DNA from 2 places in the Humibacter ginsengisoli genome. Region 1 is predicted to be linked to the other one. Evidence: riboswitches for the same ligand, from Rfam matches in the RefSeq annotation. Region 1 holds a riboswitch; the other holds the start of a gene.
The links. A riboswitch is a leader RNA that binds a small molecule or an ion and turns the genes downstream of it on or off. The one in region 1 is predicted to bind thiamine pyrophosphate.
Positions count from the first base shown of each region.

Region 2: another riboswitch for thiamine pyrophosphate. It lies ahead of thiC (phosphomethylpyrimidine synthase ThiC); the one in region 1 lies ahead of ACYVI5_RS09505 (ECF transporter S component).

Region 1 covers NZ_BAAGWZ010000006.1:242,966-254,040, reverse strand. The annotation lists gene ACYVI5_RS09565 (oxygenase MpaB family protein) at 1-449, shown strand, start outside; gene ACYVI5_RS09560 (DUF1345 domain-containing protein) at 439-1,092, opposite strand; gene ACYVI5_RS09555 (acyl-CoA synthetase family protein) at 1,163-2,872, opposite strand; gene ACYVI5_RS09550 (DinB family protein) at 2,901-3,563, opposite strand; gene ACYVI5_RS09545 (Rossmann-fold NAD(P)-binding domain-containing protein) at 3,624-4,289, opposite strand; gene ACYVI5_RS09540 (hypothetical protein) at 4,360-4,695, shown strand; gene ACYVI5_RS09535 (gamma-glutamylcyclotransferase family protein) at 4,692-5,054, shown strand; gene ACYVI5_RS09530 (hypothetical protein) at 5,140-5,790, shown strand; gene ACYVI5_RS09525 (aldo/keto reductase family protein) at 5,804-6,808, opposite strand; gene ACYVI5_RS09520 (Y-family DNA polymerase) at 7,002-8,276, shown strand; gene ACYVI5_RS09515 (hypothetical protein) at 8,287-8,628, shown strand; gene ACYVI5_RS09510 (hypothetical protein) at 8,683-8,892, opposite strand; TPP riboswitch at 9,029-9,139, shown strand; gene ACYVI5_RS09505 (ECF transporter S component) at 9,200-9,820, shown strand; gene ACYVI5_RS09500 (ABC transporter ATP-binding protein) at 9,817-11,075, shown strand, end outside.
Region 2 covers NZ_BAAGWZ010000011.1:3,543-14,617, forward strand. The annotation lists gene ACYVI5_RS14280 (ABC transporter substrate-binding protein) at 1-1,146, shown strand, start outside; gene thiD (bifunctional hydroxymethylpyrimidine kinase/phosphomethylpyrimidine kinase) at 1,124-2,038, opposite strand; gene ACYVI5_RS14290 (ThiF family adenylyltransferase) at 2,035-3,213, opposite strand; gene ACYVI5_RS14295 (thiazole synthase) at 3,213-3,986, opposite strand; gene thiS (sulfur carrier protein ThiS) at 3,990-4,247, opposite strand; gene thiO (glycine oxidase ThiO) at 4,244-5,494, opposite strand; gene thiE (thiamine phosphate synthase) at 5,519-6,169, shown strand; gene thiC (phosphomethylpyrimidine synthase ThiC) at 6,226-7,947, opposite strand; TPP riboswitch at 7,944-8,050, opposite strand; gene ACYVI5_RS14320 (glycoside hydrolase family 13 protein) at 8,199-9,926, shown strand; gene ACYVI5_RS14325 (inositol monophosphatase family protein) at 9,934-10,749, opposite strand; gene ACYVI5_RS14330 (DUF6504 family protein) at 10,861-11,075, shown strand, end outside.

The DNA of each region.
Region 1 (11,075 bases):
TCTGGGGCGGCCCGATCCCCGGCGGATCGGATGCCTACGTCGATCAGTGGGCTGTTGCCGGCACGATGATGGGCGTTCCCGATCCGCCGCATTCGCGGGCCGAACTCAAGGCGGCGCTGCACGGATTCGCCGACGTGGGCGAGCTGCGGTGCGACGACCGCACGCGCGAGGTGGTGGAGTTCGTGCGCAGGGCGCCGGTACGTCGCAGCCTGAAGCCGTCGTACGCCGTGCTGTTCGCCGGCGCTGTCGCTTCGCTGGAGCCACGATTCCGCGAAATGCTGGGCTTGAAGTTGCCGCGTCTCGGCCCAGTGCCGTTGCCCGTGGCATCCGCGACCCGCCTGGTGCTCCGCGGTGCCGGCACGCTGCTCGGGCCGCAGACCGCAGGGGAGCGAGCGGCGCGAGTGCGGCTGGCCCGGCTGCAGAGCGCCGGTAGCGAACCTATGGCGTGAGCCCCGCGACGAGGTTCACCGTGGTGGCGAGTATGACGGTGCCGAACACGTACGAAAGCAGCGTGTGCCGCAGGATGACGGCCCGCAGCCGCGTCGACCGGATGTTCGTGTCCGATACCTGGAACGTCATCCCGAGGTCGAACGCCAGGTAGGCGAAGTCGACGTAGCGCGGATCCTCGTCGTCGTTGAAGTCGATGCCGCCCACGGGCGGCTCATAGTACAAGCGGGCGTAACGGAGCGTGTACACCGTGTGCAGCAGTGTCCACGACAGGGCGACGCTCAGCACTGACATCCCGGCGCCGACAGCCTGCGAACCCCCGTGTGCGCGACTCGTGTGCAGCAGCAGGATGGCCACGGCCGCGAGGCTTGCAACGGTGACGCAGAGCACGAGAAGGTCGCTGGTCGCGCGCCCCGGATCCTCCCTGGTGGCGTGCGTTCTCGTCGTCGCGCCGTCGAACCGGCCGACCACCAGCCAGACCCACAGGATGTACACCGCGCATGCCGCCGCCCAACCGCCGACCGCTGCGTACCACCACGACGCAGTGATGCCGATCGTCACGCCGACTATCAGACCCACGACGAGCATGGAGATCAGGCGCAAGCGCGAACGGTTCCGGCCATCCGGGTCGAGGGCGAACGTCACGGCACGATGCTGACACGCGGCGAGGCCCGCGTCCTGCGGGCGCGCCGATACCCGGCCCGTACCGAGCGGCTCACCCCTCCGCGGGGCCGCCGGACAGCCGCTTCGTCAGCAGCTCCACGACCTGCCGCCTCAGCACTTTGCCGACGATCGACCTCGGCAGCTCATCCACCTCGAATACCCGGCGCGGCACCTTGTACGGCGTCATCGTCGACCTGGCGAACGCCCGGATGGCGTCCTCGTCGAATGGCGTGCCCGGCTTCATGATCACGGCGGCGACGACCTCCTCACCGCCGTGCGAGTGCGGCAGGCCGACGACCGAGACATCCGCGATGCCCTCGTATGCGCGCAACTCCTCCTCCACCTCGGTGGGCGACACGTTGAAGCCACCGGTGATGATGAGCTCCTTGATGCGATCGACGATGCTCACGAAGCCCTGCTCGTCCATGGTGACCACGTCGCCGGTGCGGAGCCAGCCGTCCGCATCCAGAACCTTCGCAGTCTCCTCCGGTTTGCGCCAGTACCCGCCGAACACCTGCGGGCCGCGCGCCTGCAGCTCTCCGGCCTCGCCGTACGGAAGCACGCGGTCCGGGTCGTCCGGGTCGACGACGCGCACCTCGGTGCTGGGCAGCGGCAGCCCGACCGTGCCGGCTTTGCGCGTGCTGCCCACCGGGTTCGCAATGAGCACAGGGGATGCCTCGCTCAGCCCGTAGCCTTCCACGAGGTATCCTCCGGTCTCGTTCTCCCAAAGGTCGACGATCGTCGACGGCAAGCTCATCGCACCCGAGATCGCGATCTGGATGCCCGACAGCGACACTGCCCGCGCCTCTGCGACCGTCACAAGGCGCTCGTAGATCGGCGGCACGGCGGGCAGGAATGTTGCAGGACGCTTCTTCACGACCTGGAGCACCAGGTCTGCATCGAACGAGGGGAAGAGCACGAGTCTGGCACCCATGCTCATCGCGAACGTGAGGCAGAGCGTGAGCCCGTACGCGTGGAACAACGGGAGCACGGCGTAGACGACGGATGTTCCGCGCGGCACGGTGGGGACCCATGCCCTCGCCTGTGCAGCGTTCGCCACGAGGTTGCGGTGGCTGAGCATCACGCCCTTCGGCACACCCGTTGTGCCGCTGGTGTATTGGATGAGCGCGAGGTCGTCGACCTCGGGCCGGGGAACGGATGCGTCGACCGGCTCCGCCCTGACCAGCGACTCCCAGCTCACCGCGCCTGTGACCCGCGAGCGCAGCCTCTCCCTCGACTCGCGCGCCTTCTTCACCGGGAGGCGCAGGGCGAAGCGCATGCGGGCGGGCATGGCATCCACGATGTCGACGGCGACGATCGTCTTCAGGCCGATATCGGCAGGCATGTCCTGCAGCGTGGCCACGACCTTGGTCCACGCAATGGCGATCGTCGCGCCGTGGTCTTCGAATTGGTGCCGCATCTCGCGCGGCGTGTACAGCGGGTTGTGCTCGACGACGACGGCGCCGAGGCGCAGGGCGGCGTAGAACGCGATGACGTGCTGCGGACAGTTCGGCAGCACGATCGCCACTCGGTCGCCGGCGCGTACGCCGAGGGCGGCAAGACCGCCTGCAGCGCGTTGGATCGCGTCACCGAGCTGCCGGTACGTGGTCGTGGCGCCGAAGAACTCGAGAGCGACATGCTCACCGTACGCAGAGACGGAGTCCTCGATGAGGCGCGGAAGAGATCCGGACGGTGGCTCTATGTCGGCGGGCACTCCGGCCGCGTAGCTCGACAACCAGGGGCGCTCGGCGGATTCGGTCATGTGCCCAGCGTAGGGCGGGGCCGAATGCTCAGGCGGCCGAACGGTCGTCGCGGCCAGTCAGAGCGAGCAGGCGCGACTGCAGTGAGGCATCCTCCGCAATCGACACGGGTGAAGCGAAAAGACCGCTGGCCTCCAGCGTGTCTTTCTGCGGCTCGAAAACGGTCCACGCGGCAGCCACCAGCGACTCGTCGAGGTTCTCGTCGGCCCCGACGGCGCGGGCCAGGTCCCAGGTATGCACGATCACGTCGGAGGCCTGTTCGCGCAGGTAGGCGCTCGCCGGCACCGAGTCGTACGAGAGGTTCACCATGGTGTCCGGGTCGACCGATGCCCATGCCCGGGTCGCGTCCGCAGAGTACCGCTCCCACTCCGCCGCGAGATCGTCGCCGAGCGGCTGCAACCGTGACCGGGCCTCACCGACGGTGCGCCCGGCCAGCAGCAGCGGAACCCACTGCTGCTCCTCGATCACGTGACGCACCAGGGCACTCACGTCCCAGTCCTCGTCGGGCGTCGGCGCGCTCCAGTCGGTCACCAGCGTGAGACGCTCGCCGAAGGCGAGGTGCGCCCGCTGCTGCACGTGAAGCCAGTCGGCGAATGACATGTGGTGGCCCTTCTCGATGCCGGTCGTCTGTGCGTGGTCGTCGCGCAGTGTTTCGTCGTGCGTGTTCCAGAACCGGGGGTCGCGTTCGTTCATTCCCTCACTCGCTCACATCCATGCCGTCCGTGCCTCGTCGTCCGTCCGCATGCCAAAAGCTCAGTCGCCGGCCGTCACTCGCGCGACCGCCTCGTCGATCGGCGTCGCCCCTGAGACGAGCTCGAACTGGGTTCTCACCGTACCGGGGTTGCGCAGGGTAGCGACGATCACGCGCGCGACGTCCTCGCGAGGTATGGAGCCGCGTTCCACGTGGGCTGCCGCCTCGACGAGGCCGGTCCCGTCGTCGAGTGTGAGCGAGCCGGGGCGCACGATGGTCCATTCGAGCGGACTACGGCGCAACTCGGCATCCGCGTCGCGCTTGGCGGCGACGTAGGCGCGCCAGGACTCGTCGGAGTCGTCCGGGACGGGATCGTCGACGCCCCACGCCGAGACCTGCACGAACCGGCGGATGCCCGCCGACTCGGCCGCGCGTTGCGACTTCACGGACCCGCCGTAGTCGACGGTCGCCTTGCGCTCGGGTCCGGACCCCGCTCCGGCACCTGCGGCAAAGACGATCGCATCGGATCCCTCGATGGCGTGAGCGAGGGCATCCGGCTCGGCTTGTTCGATGTCGAGGAGCACGCCTTCTCCGCCGAACCGGTAGATGTCGTCGGCATGATCCTCGTTCCGGACGATCCCGACGAAGTCGTCGCCCTCGTCGTACAGCACCCGCATGAGCTGCTGCGCGACCTTTCCGTGTGCACCGATGATCGCCACGCGTGTCATGTCTCCATCATGCTCGCCCTCGGGACTCCGTGCAGGTGACCCCGGCGTGCGCAGTGGGACAATGACAGGCGTGTGGTGGCGGGAAAAGCGGGCTCCTGGCGGCGATGACGAATCATTCGGCGTCGGCGTGCAGGTGCACGTGATCGACGACGAGCGCCAGGGACCGAAGGGCTGGGTCGGTGACCCGACCGGCGTGATCGTGGCGAGTGCTTCCGGGATTGCGCACGGGGCGTTCGAGGTGCAGCCGCTCTCCGGACGCGTCTGGACGGTCGCGTTCGACGAGCCGCAGTACCGGGTCGACGGAACAGGACCCGTTGCGCAGGCGAACATCCCGGAGTACCTGCTCGTGACCGCGCCCATTGCCGACGCGTCGGGCGACGCCGCTGAGGGGACCATCGACTCGTGACGCACTTGCTGTTCTCCTACGGAACCCTGCGGCTTCCTGCGGTGCAGGAGGCCACCTTCGGCAGACGGATGCCGATGCGCACGGCGGCGCTCCCCGGTTACGTGCTCGACACTGTCGCCATCTCCGACCCGCGCGTCGTCGACTTGAGTGGCAGTGCCGTGCATCCGTTCGCGCGTGCGACGGGCGATCCGGCCGACGTCGTGGACGGCGTTGTGCTCGAGCTGACCGATGACGAGCTGGCGGCCGCAGACGAATACGAGGTCGACGACTACACGCGGATCGCCGTGACGCTCTCCACCGGGGAGACCGCCTGGCTGTACGTCGACGCCGCGAGCCTCCCCGGTGTGCCGGCTCTGTAGGGAGTATCGAGACCGTTCTCGACCCGGCCAGGTGATCTGCTGTCAATCGGGTGCCGTCGCCGGCGCCGGAACCTATTCTGAGATCATGCTCGTGGAGGGCACGCTGCGGTGGCGGGTGACGGAGGACTGCCCTCTCGACCTGCTTATCGGACTCTGCCTTCGCGACCTCGCAGGGCTTGCGGGCGTCGGTGATCCTGTGCTGCCCGCTGTCGTGCCGGCGGTGCAGCGGCAGCCGGTGCCGCATCGCGTGCTGGCGAGCGCGGCATCCGCTTCCTGGGATGCCTCGCAGCCCGATCCGTCCGCCCAGCTCGGCGAGGAGTGGACGCACTGGTGGCGCAGGGCGGTGGTGCAGGCGAACGCGGTCGGCTCCTGGAGCACGGTGTTCCTGCCGCCGCATTTCGCCGCGTTCGACCGCGAACTGGCTCTGCAAGACCTCGTCATCGAGCGATTCCAGGATGCCGTCGCCTGGGCGCGAGAACGCCGCGCCGAGTACGTCGCCGATGACTTGGCCAACCACCTGCAGTATTCGGCCGACATCGTCGACATCGTGCGGGAACGTGAACACGACGTGCGCAGGCAGGCCGGTTCGTTCCGGCTCGATATCGAAGCTCTGCCTCTGGCAGAGCCGGGAGCCTGGGTGGTGGGCCCAGACACGGTCGTCGTCAGCTGGAGCCTGCGCGACGACCACGCGGCGTTCCGTCGCTGGTTCGAGCCGCTGGTCGCCGCGCTGGTGTGACGCGCGGCCGGTTTCAGACCACCCGCGACTCCGGCGACTTCGTGTGCGACGGGTCGGTCACGGCCACGGGGAGGATCGCCTCGTCGATGCGTGCAAGTAAGGCCTCATCGAGTTCGACACCGGCGGCCTTGGCATTCGACTCCACCTGCTCCGGACGAGACGCACCCACGATGGCGCCGGCCACGTTCGGGTTCTGCAGCACCCAGGCGACGGCGAGCTGGGCGAGCGTCAGCCCCGCCTCGTCGGCAATGGGCTGGAGTTTCTGCACCGCCGTGAGCACATCATCGGTCAGGAACCGCTTGATGGCGCTCGCGCCGCCCTTTTCATCGGTGGCGCGGCTACCCTCGGGCAGCTGCGCTCCCGGCTTGTACTTTCCGGTGAGCACGCCCTGCGCCACCGGCGACCACACGATCTGCGAGATCCCCAGTTCTTCCGACGTCGGAACGACCTTCTCCTCGATCACACGCCACAGCATGGAGTACTGCGGCTGATTCGAGATGAGCTGAAAACCGAGGTCCTTGGCGAGAGCGTGACCCGCCCGCAGCTGCTCAGCCGTCCACTCGCTGACGCCGACGTACAGCACCTTGCCGGTGCGCACGAGATCGGCGAACGCCTGCATGGTCTCCTCGAGCGGCGTCTCGTAGTCGTAGCGGTGCGCCTGGTAGAGGTCGACGTAGTCGGTGCCGAGTCGTTCGAGCGAACCGTTGATGGACTCCATGATGTGCTTGCGGCTCAGGCCGGTGTCGTTGTGCCCGCCGGGCCCGGTCGGCCAATACACCTTCGTGAAGATCTCGAGCGACTGCCGACGCTGTCCCCTCAGCGCATCGCCGAGCACCTTCTCCGCGGCGGTGTTCGCGTAGGCGTCCGCCGTGTCGAACGTGGTGATGCCGGCGTCGAGCGCCGCGTGCACCGAGGCCGTCGCGGTGTCGTTCTCCACCTGAGAACCGTGAGTGAGCCAGTTGCCGTAGATGATCTCGGAGATCTTGAGTCCGCTGTTTCCCAGATATCTGAAGTGCATGAGATAACGCTATCTGGCCTGCACCGGGCCCGTGAGACGGATGCCTGATCGCGACTGCACCGCTCGACATGGTGATTCGCTTTGTCAGACCCAGCTGCTCGCGGCTGAGCCGCTCAACAGGCTCAATCGGCTCATGTGATGAACGCGAGCATTCATCACGTTCGCCTCAATCGCCTGTGCGACACTGGACCGCGTGGGACGCGGCGACGGGCGAGACAGGCAGGTGACTGTCGGTCCCGTCGATGACTCGGGCGCGACGAAGCTGCACGTCGACATGGACGCCTTCTACGCCTCCGTCGAACTGCTGGATCGTCCCGAGTTGCGCGGGCGACCGGCCATCGTGGGGCACGCATCCGGCCGGTCCGTCGTCTCCAGCGCCACCTATGAGGCACGACTCGCCGGAGTGCGTAGCGCCATGCCGGTGGCGCAGGCGCTGCGGCTCTGCCCGGACGCCGTCGTGCTGGAGCCGCACTTCGACAAGTACGCGCGCTACTCGGCACGGGTGGTGGGCATCCTGGGTGATGTGACGCCGTTGGTGGAACAGGTCAGCATCGACGAGGCCTTCCTCGACGTCGCCGGTGCCGTGCGACTACTCGGGTCGCCTGCGAGCATCGGTGCGAGCATCCGTCGCCGAGTTCTCGCTGAGACGGGGCTGACGTGTTCGGTAGGTGTTGCCGGCACGAAGTTCATGGCGAAGCTCGCCTCCACCAGGGCGAAACCGGACGGGATGCTCGTGATTCCCGTGGCCGAGACGCTCACGTTCCTGCATCCGCTTCCGATCGGTGCCCTGTGGGGTGTCGGACCGGCTACCCAGGAGACCCTGCATCGCTACGGACTCCGAACTGTCGGCGACGTCGCGTCGACGCCGCTCGACGTGTTGCGCCGGTGGGTGGGGGATGCGTCGGGCGTGAGGCTGCACGAGCTCGCGAACGGCGTCGATCCCCGAGGCGTTGAACCAGTGTCGCGGGAGAAGAGCATCGGACACGAGCAGACGTTCGAGTACGACGTGACGGATGCCTCGGTGCTCCGGCGCGAGCTGCTCCGGCTCTCCGGACAGGTCGCCGCACGGCTGCGCGCGCACCGTCTCACGTCGAGAACCGTGGCGCTGAAACTGCGCTATGCCGACTTCCGCACGATCTCCCGGTCCCGCACCCTGCCCGAGCCCACCAACGTCGGTCGTCGCCTCTACGAGGAGGCTGCATCGCTTTTGGATGCCGTGCTGCAGTCGGGCGACGCCATCCGGCTTCTGGGCGTGCGAGCGGAGCAACTGCTCCCGGACGGATCGAGCGCGCCGGTTCTCTGGGATCCCGACGAGGACTGGCGCGACGCGGAGAACGCGATCGACCGTGTGGCGGCGCGGTTCGGCGCGGGGGCGGTCACCTCAGCGGCACTGGTGGGTAACGGGCCGCGCCGCGTAGGCGACACCGGCAACGCGAAGGTGCTGCGCGAGCGCGAGCAGCCCGGGTAGCGTGAGCCGCATGGCTGACTTCGTGCTCAAGCTCGCCGACTCCGTCAAGTCCACCGCAGGGGTTCGCACCGCGTACGGCGACCCGGTGAAACTCGACGACGTGACCGTCATCCCGGTGGCGCTCGCCTGGTTCGGGTTCGGCGGGGGAGAGGGAACCCAGGAACCGGCGTCGGGATCCGGAGGGGGCGGCGGGGGCGCGAGTGTTCCGATCGGCGCCTACATCAAAGACAAGACGGGTGTGCGGTTCGAGCCGAACCCGATCGCACTCCTGGCGGTGGCGATGCCGTTCGCCTGGGTCGCCACGCGTGGTGTCGCGCTGATCTTCCGCGCGTTGCGTCGCCGGCGTCGCTGAACCGCTCGGCCGACGGGGCGATCGCGTCGCGCAATGTGCCGGTGATCCGGCACGTCACTCGGTGGTCGTGCGCCCTTCGGCTTCTTCGAGTTCTCGCGCGCGACGTGCTGCGGAGTCCCGGGCAGCCCGTGCCGCGGCGAGCCGTGCCGCTTCGGCTCTGCGTTCGGCGACGATGCGCTCGAACTTGCGCATCCGCATGACATAGAGGCGCAGCAGGATGACGAACGCCAGCCCCACGGCGAGGAGCACCCACATGATGACCATGGCTGCCTCCTCGGTGCTGGCCCGCGAACCGGCGCGGGCGCGAGGTCCACATTACGCGCCTGTTTCCTGGGTCTTCGCCTGGGAATCCGTCGTCACCTGTGAGCCGTCCTCAGAACCGCACCACCGACTATAATCGTCACTCGAACACGGGAGTCCGGTGAGCCGGGCTGAGAGGAAGGTACTCCAACCTTCGACCGTCGAACCTGATCTGGGTCATGCCAGCGCAGGGAGCTACGTCTCTCGGGCGCTCCGCACGTGCGGGGCATCCACCCGTGCCCACGTTTGAGCGAACGAAAGGGCACGAATCGTGCACGCAACCATCGCAACCACCCCAGGGCGCACCCGCAGAGTTCTCCGCTGGCGCGTCGTCGACATCGTCGTCGCCGCAGTCCTCGCGGTCGTCGCCGGACTGGTTTTCTGGGTGTGGGATCAGGCATCCAACCCCGTCGGCGCACCGATCACGGCGGCGCTTCCCGGCCTCCAGGGCATCATCAACGGTCCTTGGCTGTTCGCCGGCGTGCTCGGCGGACTCGTCGTTCGCAAGCCCGGTGCCGCGCTGTTCACCGAGCTCGTGGCGGCGACCGTCTCGGCACTGATCGGCACGCAGTGGGGCCCCCTCACGCTCCTCTCCGGGCTGGTGCAGGGCGCCGGCGCCGAACTCGTCTTCCTGATCGTGCTGTACGCGCGATGGAACTGGGTCGTGGCTCTCATCGCCGGTGCGGGAGCCGGGGTCGGGGAGTCGGTGCTCGACCTGCTGGTCTGGTATCCCGGGGCCAAGGCGTCGTTCGCGGTCGTCTATGCAGCGGGCACGATTCTCTCCGGCGCGGTCATCGGCGGCCTCGGTTCCTGGGCGATCGTGAAGGGGCTTGCCAAGACCGGGGCCCTGAGCAGATTCGGCGCCGGCCGTGAGGTGACGGAGCGGGTGTGAGCCGCTCCCGCGGGGCCGTGGACGGAAGCCCGGCCGCCATTCAAGCGGCCGGGTGGGGCTGGCGGCATGCCGGGCGCGCGGCCTGGGCCGTGCGTCACCTCGACCTGCACGTGGCGCCGGGGGAGCGCATCCTCCTTCTCGGAGGGTCGGGATCGGGCAAGAGCACTCTGCTGGCCGGTATCGCAGGGGTGCTCGGTGGTGACGACGACGGAGAAGCAGAAGGACGGCTGCTCGTCGACGGCGCGGAACCCGCAGCGGTGCGAGGTAGAGCGGGGCTGCTGCTGCAGGATCCCGAGTCCCAGACAGTGCTCGCCCGCGCGGGCGACGACGTGGCGTTCGCGTGCGAGAACATCGGAGTGCCCCGTGCCGAGATCTGGCCCCGGGTGCACGCAGCTCTGGATGCCGTCGGACTCGATATCGACCTGCGGCATCCGACATCGGCGCTGAGTGGAGGACAGAAGCAGCGCCTCGCGCTGGCCGGCCTGCTCGCGATGCGGCCCGGCGCGTTGCTGCTGGACGAACCGACTGCGAATCTCGACCCGGATGGCGTGGTCGAGGTTCGGGACGCCGTCCGCTTGGCGCTCGAGGCCAGCGGTGCCACGCTCGTCGTCGTGGAGCACCGGGTCGACATCTGGCTCGACCTGGTCGACCGAGTCGTCGTGCTCGACGGCCGAGGAGGGCTCCTCGCCGACGGCCGCCCGGACGACGTCTTCGAGAGGAGTCGTACCGAGCTCACCGAGGCGGGGGTGTGGCTGCCCCGGGAACACAGGCCGCCTCGCTGGGAGGCCATACGGCGACCAGGAACGCCGGGCGGCGTTCTGCTCACCGGCGACGACCTCACCGTCGGCAGACCACGAGGTCCGCGAATTCATGTCGGTGATGTCGCGGCGCAGGAGGGCTCCGCCCTCGCGTTGACCGGACCGAACGGCGCCGGTAAGAGCACGCTCGCCCTCACGCTCGGCGGGCTCCTCCCACCGATCGACGGAGGCGTCGCGGCGTCGGATGAGTTGCGGAACGGACTGACGGCATCGCCGTTCCGCTGGAAGTCGTCCGCCTTGGTCACCAGGATCGGATCGGTGTTCCAGAACCCCGAGCACCAGTTCGTCGCCGCCACAGTGCGGGACGAGCTCACCATCGGACCGCGAGCAGCGGGCATCCGTGGCCCCGAGGCGGACCGCATCATCGACGACGTGATGGTCCGCCTTCGACTGGATGCCCTCGCCCGTGCCAACCCGTTCACCCTCTCCGGCGGCCA
Region 2 (11,075 bases), on a different contig from region 1:
CTGGACAAGAAGATCACCCTCGCGTACAAGCCGGCCAAGGGCCTCCCCTCCGCTACGTACCAGGAGATCCAGTGGTCGAACTTCAACCAGACGTTCTCGTCGGCTGTCGCGTCGAACACGGGGCCTGCAGTGAGCTCAGGCGGCGGCACCCAGGCGTTCCAGTTCGCCAAACAGGGCAAGATCGCGTATGCCGACCACCTCATCGACAGCTGGAAGTCCAACGGACTCTACGACGACTTCCTCCCAGGACTGCTCGACGCAATGAAGACCGAGAAGGGCTACGTCGCGATTCCGTACAACCTCGACATGCGCGTGCTCTGGTACAACAAGACGCTGCTCGACAAGGCGGGCGCCACGCCCCCGACCGACTGGCAGAGCTATCTGGATGCGGCAGCGGCGCTGAAGAAGATTGGTGTGTACGGGTTCAGCCTGAGCAGCAATACGAGTGGCGGAAACAGCTTCCAGACCCTCACGGGCGTCATGATCAACAACGGCGGCGGCATCTTCGATGAGGAGCAGAAGCCGAACTTGGTCACGAGCGCCAACATCGAGGCGCTCGACTGGGTGGTCGAGATGGTTCGCAAGGGGTACGTCGACCCCGGCAACCTCGGCTACTCCAGCACCAACACCAACACACAGTGGAGCAAGGGCACCTGCGCGATGGGCATCGACGTGCCGGGCCTTCCGCAGAACGTGACCGGCCCGGTGCAGAAGCAACTCGTGCTCGGCGACCCGCTGGTGAGCGCGGCGGGCAAGAAGGGCGCGCTCTACTTCCCGAACAACATCATGATGTACAAGAACACCCCCAGCCAGAAGGGCTCTGAGGCGTTCCTGACCTACTACTACAAGCACATGTCGGCGCTATGGACCCAGAACACCGGCATCGGCCTGCCGCCGCTGAGGTCGATCGCCGACACCAGCGAGTTCAAGTCGAACCCGTCCAACGTCAAGCTGGTGGATGTCTGGCAGCCGATCTGCAAGACGTGGGCGGCACCCGGCGGCACGGCTTTGTTCTCGAACGTGACGCTCGTCGACAGCACGCCGGCGATGTCCACGTTCGCCCAATCCGTTCTCTCGCAGAAGTCCACGCCGAAGGAAGCGCTCACCACGCTTCAGTCGACGCTCATGTCGCAGCTGAAGAAGTGAGCGCGCGGGCATCCTGAACGGAAACGTGGATGCCCGGAAGCGCGCGAGTCTCGACGCCTTCCCACAGCGCATGGAAGTGGTGGAGAGGACCGGCACCCGATCCGACGTCGAGCTCGTCCGCGTGCGCCAGGCTGTCGTGAAGCCACTGCTTCGCGGCGACGAGCGCCCGCGGCCAGTCGTTCACGCGGGCCTGAATCGTGGCGATTGCGGACGACAGCGAGCATCCGGTGCCGTGGGTGTTCCGAGTATGGATGCGGGGGCTCGTCGCCTCGAAGAGGCTTCCGTGCTTGCCCAGCCGGCCCCCGGCATCCACGAGCGCGTCCGTCGAGGCCGGGCCTTCCGCGTGCCCGCCGGTGACGAGAACGATCATGTCGTACGCCGCCGAGAGCAAGGACGCCTGTTCGAGGGCGTCCCGCCATGTGCCGGCCCGAGGCGCACGGGTCAGCGCGGCCAATTCGTCCAGGTTGGGGGTGATCACGTCGACCGCCTCGAACAGTGCGGGCAGTGCTCGTTCTCCTGCGGCATCGAGCAGGCGGTGCCCTGACGAGGAGAGCAGAACCGGATCCAAGACGACCCTCGGCGGCCGGGTCGTGTGCAGCCAATGTGCGACAGCCCCGACCGATTCCGCGTCGGCCAGCATGCCGATCTTCACCGCGTCGATCGCGACGTCGTCGCTGACAGCCCGGAGCTGTTCGGTGAGGAACCCGGCTCCGGGCACGTGCATCGCACGCACGCCGCGCGTGTTCTGCGCCACGAGAGCCGTGACCACGGCCATGCCGTAGCCGCGGTTCGCTGCGATGCTCTTCAGATCCGCCTGGATGCCCGCGCCGCCGGTCGGATCGCTTCCGGCGACGCTCAGCACGCGCGGTATGCGGCCGTGTGCGTCGCTCACGAAGAGGACTCCGCCATCCACCGCTCCATGCCCCCGGCGAGCACGCTGACTCGTGGAAAGCCCGCGTCGCTGAGTATCGCTGCGGCCGCGCGGGATCGCGTGCCGACCGTGCAGTACACGACGACGTCCGTGTCGTGTCCTGCACGGCCGGAGGCGATGTCGCGGAGCGCGCCTTCTGCTCCGAGCTGCTGCAGCGGCAGCGATCGTGCCCCCTCGATGTGGGCGACCTCGTACTCCCCGGCGTCCCTCACGTCGATGAGTTCGAGCCCCACGTTTCCGGGAGCGCACAGCCTCGCGCGAAGTTCCGAAGGCGCCATCTCGTGCACCTCGGCTGCCGGCCGGCGGGAGCCGGACGCGAGGCGGTTCGCGGCCCCGGGCGTATGTCTTCCCGGCTCGCCCGTTGCGGGTGGATCGCACGCGATGCGGTACTCGCGCCAGGTCGCCTCGCCGAGGTCGAAGACCGCCAGCCTGCCGAGCAGAGAACGACCGGTACCGGTGATGAGCTTGACGGCCTCCGCTGCCATGATCGACCCGGCCGCTCCGCACAGCATCCCCAGCACACCCGCCGACTCGCAGGTCGGCGCCTCGGTCGGGGCATCCGGGTAGAGGTCGCGATAGCCGGGGCCGAAGGTGTTCCAGAAGACGCTGACCTGCGCTCCGTAGTGCAGGATGGAGCCCCACACGCACGGCATCCCGAGAACACCGGCGGCGTCGGAGACGACGTAGCGGGTCGCGAAGTTGTCGGAGCCGTCGACGACGAGGTCGTATCGAGCGAAAAGTTCGACCGCGTTGTGGTCGGTGAGTCGCACGGCATGGGAGTCCACCTCGACCAGCGGGTTGATCGCGCCGATCGCGGCGCGAGCCGACTCGGTCTTGAGCCTGCCCACGTCGCCCGAGCTGTGGATCACCTGGCGTTGCAGGTTGCTCGGCTCCACGACGTCGTCGTCGATCACGCCGAGCGTTCCGACGCCCGCCGCCGCCAGATAGGCGAGGACGGGCGAGCCGAGGCCGCCGGCTCCGACGACCAGCACTCGCGCCGCCTTCAGCCGCCGCTGGCCGATCGCACCGAATCCGGGCAACGAGAGATGGCGGGCGTAGCGCTGGAACTCATCCGCCACCAGCGGCGGGCCGGGCTCCACGAGGGGCGCAGGCCGCGGCGTGCTCTCCGATGCGATCACAGGTCGGGCCGCCCTTCCATCGGGGAGGACGCAAGTGCGGCCCTCCGTTCCGGGATGCGCCCGGAGATCGCAGCCGCACGGCCGGCGATGACGGCGTGCCGGAAGGCCGTGGCCATTCCCACCGGGTCCTGCGCTCTCGTCACCGCCGTCGCGAGGAGCACGGCGTCACATCCGAGTTCCATGGCGAAAGCCGCGTGCGACGCCGTGCCGATTCCCGCGTCGAGCACGACCGGCACCGACGCGCGTTCCGCGATCATTTCGATGTTGTGGGGGTTGAGGATGCCGAGACCACTACCGATCGGAGCGCCGAGCGGCATGACGGCCGCGGCCCCGGCCTCCTCCAAGCGCAGAGCCAGCGCCGGATCGTCGTTCGTGTAGGCGAAGACGACGAAACCGCGCGACACCAGCTCCTCGGTCGCGCTGGCCAGCTCGACGGGGTCGGGGAGCAGCGTGCGCTCGTCGGCGATGACCTCCAGCTTGACCCAGTCTGTCCCCACCGCTTCGCGCGCGAGTTCGGCCGTGACGACCGCTTCGCGCGCGGTCAGGCACCCGGCGGTGTTGGGAAGCACGCGGATGCCCAGCTCGGTGATCAGCCGGAACAGCGACCCCTGGGCGGAGGCAACGTGCCGGCGCATCGCCACGGTGGTGAGGCGGCTACCCGAAGCGACGAGAGCGGCTTCGAGAACCGAGTGGTTCTGCGCGCCCCCCGTTCCCATGATGAGCCTCGACTCCAGTTCGACGCCGTCGATAGTGAGGATGTCCGTTCGCACCGGTCAGCCTCCCTGGGTCGCGGTCAGAACCTCGACGACATCGCCGTCGGCCAGCACCGTGTCGTTCCATCGCGCTCGCGGCACGACCACGAGGTTGCGAGCGACCGCGACGCCCGTCGGCCGCCGCTCGGCGTCGTTCCCATCATGTGGAGCGTTCTGCGGCTCGGCCGGTGAGCATGCGAGGACTTCGGCCAGCAGCCCGGCCACCGTGCATCCGGGGTCGGCGAACCGCGGTCGCCCGTTCACGACGATCTCGATCACGACGTGCTCCTTTCCTGCTGTGCGAATGACTTGACCCTGGGTGCGTATTGCTCTGTCCGTGGTGCGAATGCGGCCGGTCGTGGCCCGAACCGGTCGGGACGGAACCGGGACCAGCGCGAGTCTTCGCTTCCGCGCACCAGGTCGAGACAGATCTCGGCCGCGATCGGAGCCAGCAGCACTCCGTGCCGGAAGAACCCTGTGGCGATGATCAGCCCGGGCACATCCGTGCCGTCACCTGCACCGGTCCGTCCCAGGAAAGGCGCGTTGTCCGGCGTCGCGGGGCGCGCTCGCGTCGTCGCCTCGATGAGGTCGAGCTCGGCCACAGCGGGGAGCACTTCTTGCGCGTCGGAGAGCAGTCGATGCACCGCGCCCGCCGAGACACCGCTTCGGCCGTCTTCCCGCTGCGTCGCGCCGAGCACGACGGTGCCGTCTGCACGAGGAACGAGATAGACCGGCGCTCCGTGCACGAGAGCCCGGACGGTCATGGTGAGCAGCGGCCGCAGGTGTTCGGGCACTCGAAGGCGCAGGATGTCGCCATACACGGGACGAAGCGGCATGCCTGCTGCGGCAAGGCCCTCGAGCCCGGATGCCGCAACGCCGTTGGCGACGACGACCTCGCCAGCGGCGATGGACGTGCCGTCGTCGAGCTGCACGCCCACGACTGGCGAAACGGGGTCGCAGGCATCCGCGTGCACCAGGGCGACGACGCGCTGCCGCACGATGCCGGCCCGCGCACCCCGGGAGAGCCCCTCGGCGAGCGCCTGTGCCAGCACACGAGGGTCGACCTGCTGGTCGCCCGCCACGCGATAGGCGGCCGACACCCGCGGACCCAGGAACGGCTCCTGAAGCCTCGCCCCGCTCCGCGTCAGCGGTTCGACCACGAGGTCCCTCTGTCGAAGTGCGGCGTGCAGGTCGGCCAACGCCTGCGTGTCACCGCGATCGAGGCCGACCAGAAGGGTGCCGTTCGCGAGGTACGCTGCCTCCGCACCCGGCACCGACTCGATGAACCGCGGATAGAGGCTCGCCGAGGCCAGCATGAGCTCGAGAAGCGATTCCTCCTGATAGTGGTATTCGCCGATGGGGGTCAGCATTCCCGCCGCAGCGAAGGTGGCCCCGCTTGCCGGTCGGGGATCGATGACCCGCACCGAGTACCCGGCCTGCATGAGCATCCACCCGATGCTCAACCCGATGACGCCGCCGCCGATGACAGCGACATCGACTGCCTCCGACCCGTTCGTCGCACGCATTCCCTGCCTCGCTACGCTGGACCGGTGTCCCTGAATGCCGCCCGGCTCTATCTCTGCACAGACGCGCGCACCCGCCAAGGCGACTTCCCCGACTTCGTCTCCGCCGCATATCGGGGCGGCGTCGACATCGTGCAGCTGCGGGACAAGTCGCTGGAAGGCTGCGAAGAGCTCGAGCTTCTCGTGGCCCTGGCCGAGGTCGCAGCACAGCACGGCAGGCTCTGGGCGGTCAACGATCGCGCCGACATCGCCCGCTTGGCCGGTGCCCCTGTCCTGCACCTCGGACAGAAGGACCTGCCGCCGTCCGCCGCGCGCGCGATCGTCGGAGCGCAGACGGCGATCGGCCGGTCCACCCACACCGCTGCGCAGGTGGATGCCGCCATCGCCGCTGCCGATCTCGGCTACTTCTGCGTCGGGCCGGTGTGGTCCACCCCGACGAAGCCCGGACGCGCGGCCGTGGGAACCGAGCTGATCAGGTTCGCGGCGCAACGAAGCCCGACGCGCCCGTGGTTCGCGATCGGCGGCATCGATGCGAGCACCATCGGCGAGGTGGTGGATGCCGGTGCGCGGCGGGTCGTCGTGGTGCGGGCGATCACCGACGCCGACGACCCCGAGGAGGCCGCACGCCGGCTGTGCGGCGCCCTGCCCCTTCTGGAAGACCCCGCGCATCCTCAGTGAACCGGCCGTCCGGACGTCGCCGAACGGCCCCGTGATCAGGGCGGACATCACGACGGTTACGGGCGGCCGACGCCGGGCTCGGGAAGGTAGACCCGTCCGCCCGACGCGCGGAAGAGGGCGGATCGTTCGTTCATGCCCGCGATCACCTGCTGCTCGGAGAGTCCGCCGAACTCGTCCCGGATGTCTTGAGAGATGCGCATCGAGCAGAACTTCGGCCCGCACATCGAGCAGAAGTGCGCGGTCTTGGCCGGCTCCGCGGGCAGGGTCTCGTCGTGGAACTCCTCCGCGGTGACCGGGTCGAGGGAGAGCGCGAACTGGTCGCGCCACCGGAACTCGAATCGCGCTCTCGAAAGCGCGTCGTCCCGCTCGTGGGCGCCCGGATGTCCTTTCGCCAGGTCGGCGGCGTGCGCGGCGATCTTGTAGGTGATGACACCCGTCTTCACGTCATCCTTGTTCGGAAGACCGAGGTGCTCCTTCGGCGTGACGTAGCAGAGCATCGCGGTGCCGTAACGGGCTATCTCGGTCGCACCGATCGCCGAGGTGATGTGGTCGTAGCCAGGCGCGATATCGGTGACCAGCGGTCCGAGGGTGTAGAACGGGGCACCGTCGCAGAGCTCCTGCTGACGCTCGACGTTCTCCCGCACGAGGTGGAACGGAACGTGCCCGGGGCCCTCCACCATGACCTGCACGTCGAACTCCCACGCCCGCCTGGTCAGCTCGGCCAGCGTGTCGAGCTCGGCGAACTGGGCGGCGTCGTTCGCGTCGGCGATGGAACCCGGCCGCAGCCCATCGCCGAGCGAGAACGCGACATCGTAGCGAGCGAAGATCTCGCACAGCTCGTCGAAGTGGGTGTAGAGGAAGTTCTCCTCGTGGTGCGCAAGGCACCATCCCGCCATGATCGATCCGCCGCGGGAGACGATCCCGGTGACCCTTTCGGCAGTCAGTGGAACATAGCGCAGGAGCACTCCGGCGTGCACGGTCATGTAGTCGACACCCTGCTCGCACTGCTCGATGACGGTGTCGCGGTAGAGCTCCCATGTCAACGCGTTCGCGTCGCCGCCCACCTTCTCCAGCGCTTGGTAGATCGGAACGGTGCCGATCGGAACTGGTGAGTTGCGGATGATCCACTCTCGGGTGGTGTGGATGTCGTCCCCGGTCGACAGGTCCATCACGGTGTCGGCACCCCAGGTGGCCGCCCACTGCAGCTTGTCGACCTCCTCGGCGATGGAGCTGGTCACCGCCGAGTTGCCGATGTTGGCGTTCACCTTCACCAGGAACGCCTTGCCGATGATCATCGGCTCGGATTCCGGATGATTGATGTTGCTGGGGATGATCGCCCGCCCCGCGGCGAGTTCCGCGCGGACGAGCTCGACATCGCAGTTCTCCCGCAACGCGACGAAGCGCATCTCCGGGGTGATCACGCCGCGCCGGGCGTAGTGCATCTGCGTCACCGTGCGGCCGTCCAGGGCCCGGCGCGGCACCGGCTTGGCGCCCTTCCACTCGGCGGAGGCCGCACCTCGGCGCTGCGCGGCCCTGCCATCATCGTTCAGGTCGCGGCCGCGGCCTTCGTACGTTTCTGTGTCGCCGCGCGCTGCAATCCATTCCTCACGGAACGGCGCGAGCCCGAGCACCGGGTCGCTGCCGGGCCCGGCCGTTCGGTAGGCCACGAACGACTCGTCCGACGTCGTGCCCAGCGAGATCGAGGTGACCGGAACACGGATGCCGTGTTCGTCGTCGCGCAGATAGGCGAGCGTGTGCGATGGGTGGATCGAATCCATGGAGGAGCCCTACTTCCTTCGCCGGCATTGTCCGGACAGGTTCTACGGTCGAAGCTGCGGCAGCTTCCTCTCAGCCCTTGCCAGGGCTCCCGTGTAGATCGCCATCACCCTATCAACGTTCCGGCCGAAGGGCAGCCGCCGGTCATCAGGCACGTGCGAGAGCATGGATGGACACGCATGCAACGACTCGAATCAAGGACGTATCAGTGGTGAATACAACGGTGAACACGGCCCCTTCGACGGAGGAAGCCATGTCGGAGGCATCGCACGAAGCGACCGGCCCGCAGAGCGACACCGCAGCGACGCCGACCAGCACCGGCAACGAGTGGTGGCGCACAGCGGTGATCTATCAGGTGTATCCGCGGTCGTTCGCGGACAGCAACGGCGACGGCTTCGGCGACCTGCCCGGTATCACCGCTCACCTGCCCGCTCTGCAAGACCTCGGTGTCGACGCGGTCTGGCTCTCCCCCTTCATGACGTCGCCGCAGCGCGACGCCGGCTACGACGTCGCCGACTACTGCGACGTGGACCCGCTGTTCGGCACGCTCGACGACTTCGACCGGATGCTCGCGGCCGCCCACGACCTCGGGCTACGCGTCATCGTCGACCTGGTGCCGAACCACACGTCGTCCGATCACCGCTGGTTCCAAGAGGCGCTGGCATCCGCTCCGGGCAGCGAGGCGAGGAGCCACTACTGGTTCCTCGACGGCAAGGGTGAGAACGGCGAGCTTCCGCCGAACAACTGGGAGTCGGTCTTCGGGGGCCCCGCCTGGAGCCGCACGACGAACCCGGACGGCACCCCTGGACAGTGGTACCTGCACCTGTTCGACTCGTCGCAGCCCGACCTCAACTGGGAGAGCCCCTGGGTGTGGGAACAGTTCCGCGGCATCCTGCGGTTCTGGCTCGATCGCGGAGTGGACGGATTCCGCATCGACGTCGCGCACGGCATGGTCAAGGCGAAGGGGCTGCCGGATTACACGCCCGAGCAGCGCGGCGGCTCGATGAGCGGCGCCAGCGTGACGCTCGAGCCCGACATCAGCGATGAGGAGCCCGGCTCGCCGATGTGGGCGCAGGAAGGCGGCCACGCCATCTTCCGCGACTGGCACAACGTGCTGGCGGAGTACGACGGCGACCGAGCGCTGTGCGGAGAGGCGTGGGTGAGCCCGCCCGCCAAGCTCGCCAGGTACGTGCGCTCCGACGAGATGCAGCAGACGTTCAACTTCACCTACCTCGAGACGCCGTGGCATCCGGATGCTCTGCGTGCAGTCATCGAGGAATCGCTCGACGCGTTCAACGGTGTCGGCGCCCCGAGCACGTGGGTGCTCTCGAACCACGACGTGATCCGGCATCCGACCCGTTTCGGACTCGCGGATGAGAGCCCGCAGGGCCACGGGATCGGGCCGAAGACGCCGTACCGCCCGAACAAGGCGCTGGGCCTGCGGCGAGCCCGCGCCGCGACGACCGTGATGCTTGCGCTGCCAGGCTCGGCCTACCTGTATCAGGGCGAGGAACTGGGGCTCCCCGAGGTGATCGATCTGCCCGACTCCGCACGACAAGATCCGACCTGGTTCCGCACGCACGGCGAACGCTACGGCCGCGACGGATGCCGCGTCCCGATCCCGTGGACGGCATCCGGTCCCTCGTACGGGTTCAGCGACAGCGGGAAGAGCTGGCTGCCGCAGCCGGCCGAGTGGGCGACGATGGCGCGGGACGCGGAGAGCGACGAGCCCGACTCGACGCTCTCGCTCTACAAACTGCTGCTCGCCGAACGAGAGGAACGCTCGCTGGGCAGCGGGATACTCGAGTGGCTGGAGGGCTACGGCGACGACGTGGTGGCGTTCCGCAACGGGGACGTCACGGTGCTGGCGAACCTGGGGCGGGCATCCATTCCGCTTCCGGAGGGCGACGTGATCGTCTCGAGCGAGCCCCTCGACGACCACGAGCTGCCTGCAGACACGGCGGTCTGGATTCTGGGCTGACGCCCGCTCAGCGGTCGGCGACGCCGATCTCGTCCAGAATCGGCTCGAGCTGCGCGAAGAGTCCCGGCTCCGCCGCGATCGTCAGCGCGCGGCTCGCCTCCGCACCGTGCAGGCCGGCGACCTTCGCGCCCGCCTCCGCGGCGACGAGCGCGCCGCCGGCATGATCCCAGGGCTTGAGGCCCTTCTCGTAGTAAGCATCCAGTCGCCCTGACGCGACATTGCAGAGGTCGAGCGAGGCCGCACCGATACGGCGGATGTCTCGCACCCGCGGAATGAGCATGCTCACCGCCTCGGCCTGCAGCCCGCGCCGGCGGGAGTCGTACGAGAAGCCCGTACCGACGAGGGCGAGCGACAACTGCTTGCCTGTGGCCACCTGCAGCCGCTTGCGTCCGAGATAGGCGCCGCCGCCGGCACTCGCCGTATACACCTCGCCGCTGGCCGGATTGACGACGGCGGATGCCAGCGAGCGCCACGTGTTCGGGTCGGGGTCGCCCTCCACCACGGCGATCGAGACAGCGTACGCCGGGATGCCGTAGAGGTAGTTGACGGTGCCGTCGATCGGGTCGACGATCCACGTCAGTCCGCTGCTGCTCGCGCTCGCGTCGCTCTCCTCGCCGAAGAAGCCGTCGCCGGGGCGGGCGTCTGCGATGCGTCCTCTTATGAGGTCTTCGGACTCGCGATCCGCCGCCGTGACGATGTCTTCCGGTGCCGTCTTCGTCGCCGCGACCTCGACACCCTCCTCGCGCCGGCTGTGCACGAGATCGCCGGCCTCGCAGGCGATCGTGCGGGCAAGGATCAGGAGCTCATCGATAGTGGAGGGCACCCCTCGATGCTAGGGGCCGCCGCCTGGAGGATCTCTTTGGCGTGTCGCGCGCAATCGATCTATTCTCCTTTCATCGAAGCTCTGTTCGATTGTTCTGCGAGGAGGTCTGCCGTGAGCATCACTCATACCACCGACATCGTCACCGTCTGGATCGATGAAGACGGCGTTCCGAGACGGATGTTCTGGGCCGGCCGTCGCTACCGCGTCACCGATACACCGACTCGGCTGGGGCCCGAGCCCGGCATTCCGCTGAGTCCGGCGATCACGCATCCGCCGACGCCGCTGAAGGGCTGGCGCTTCCAGGGCACGAGTGACGACGGCGATAC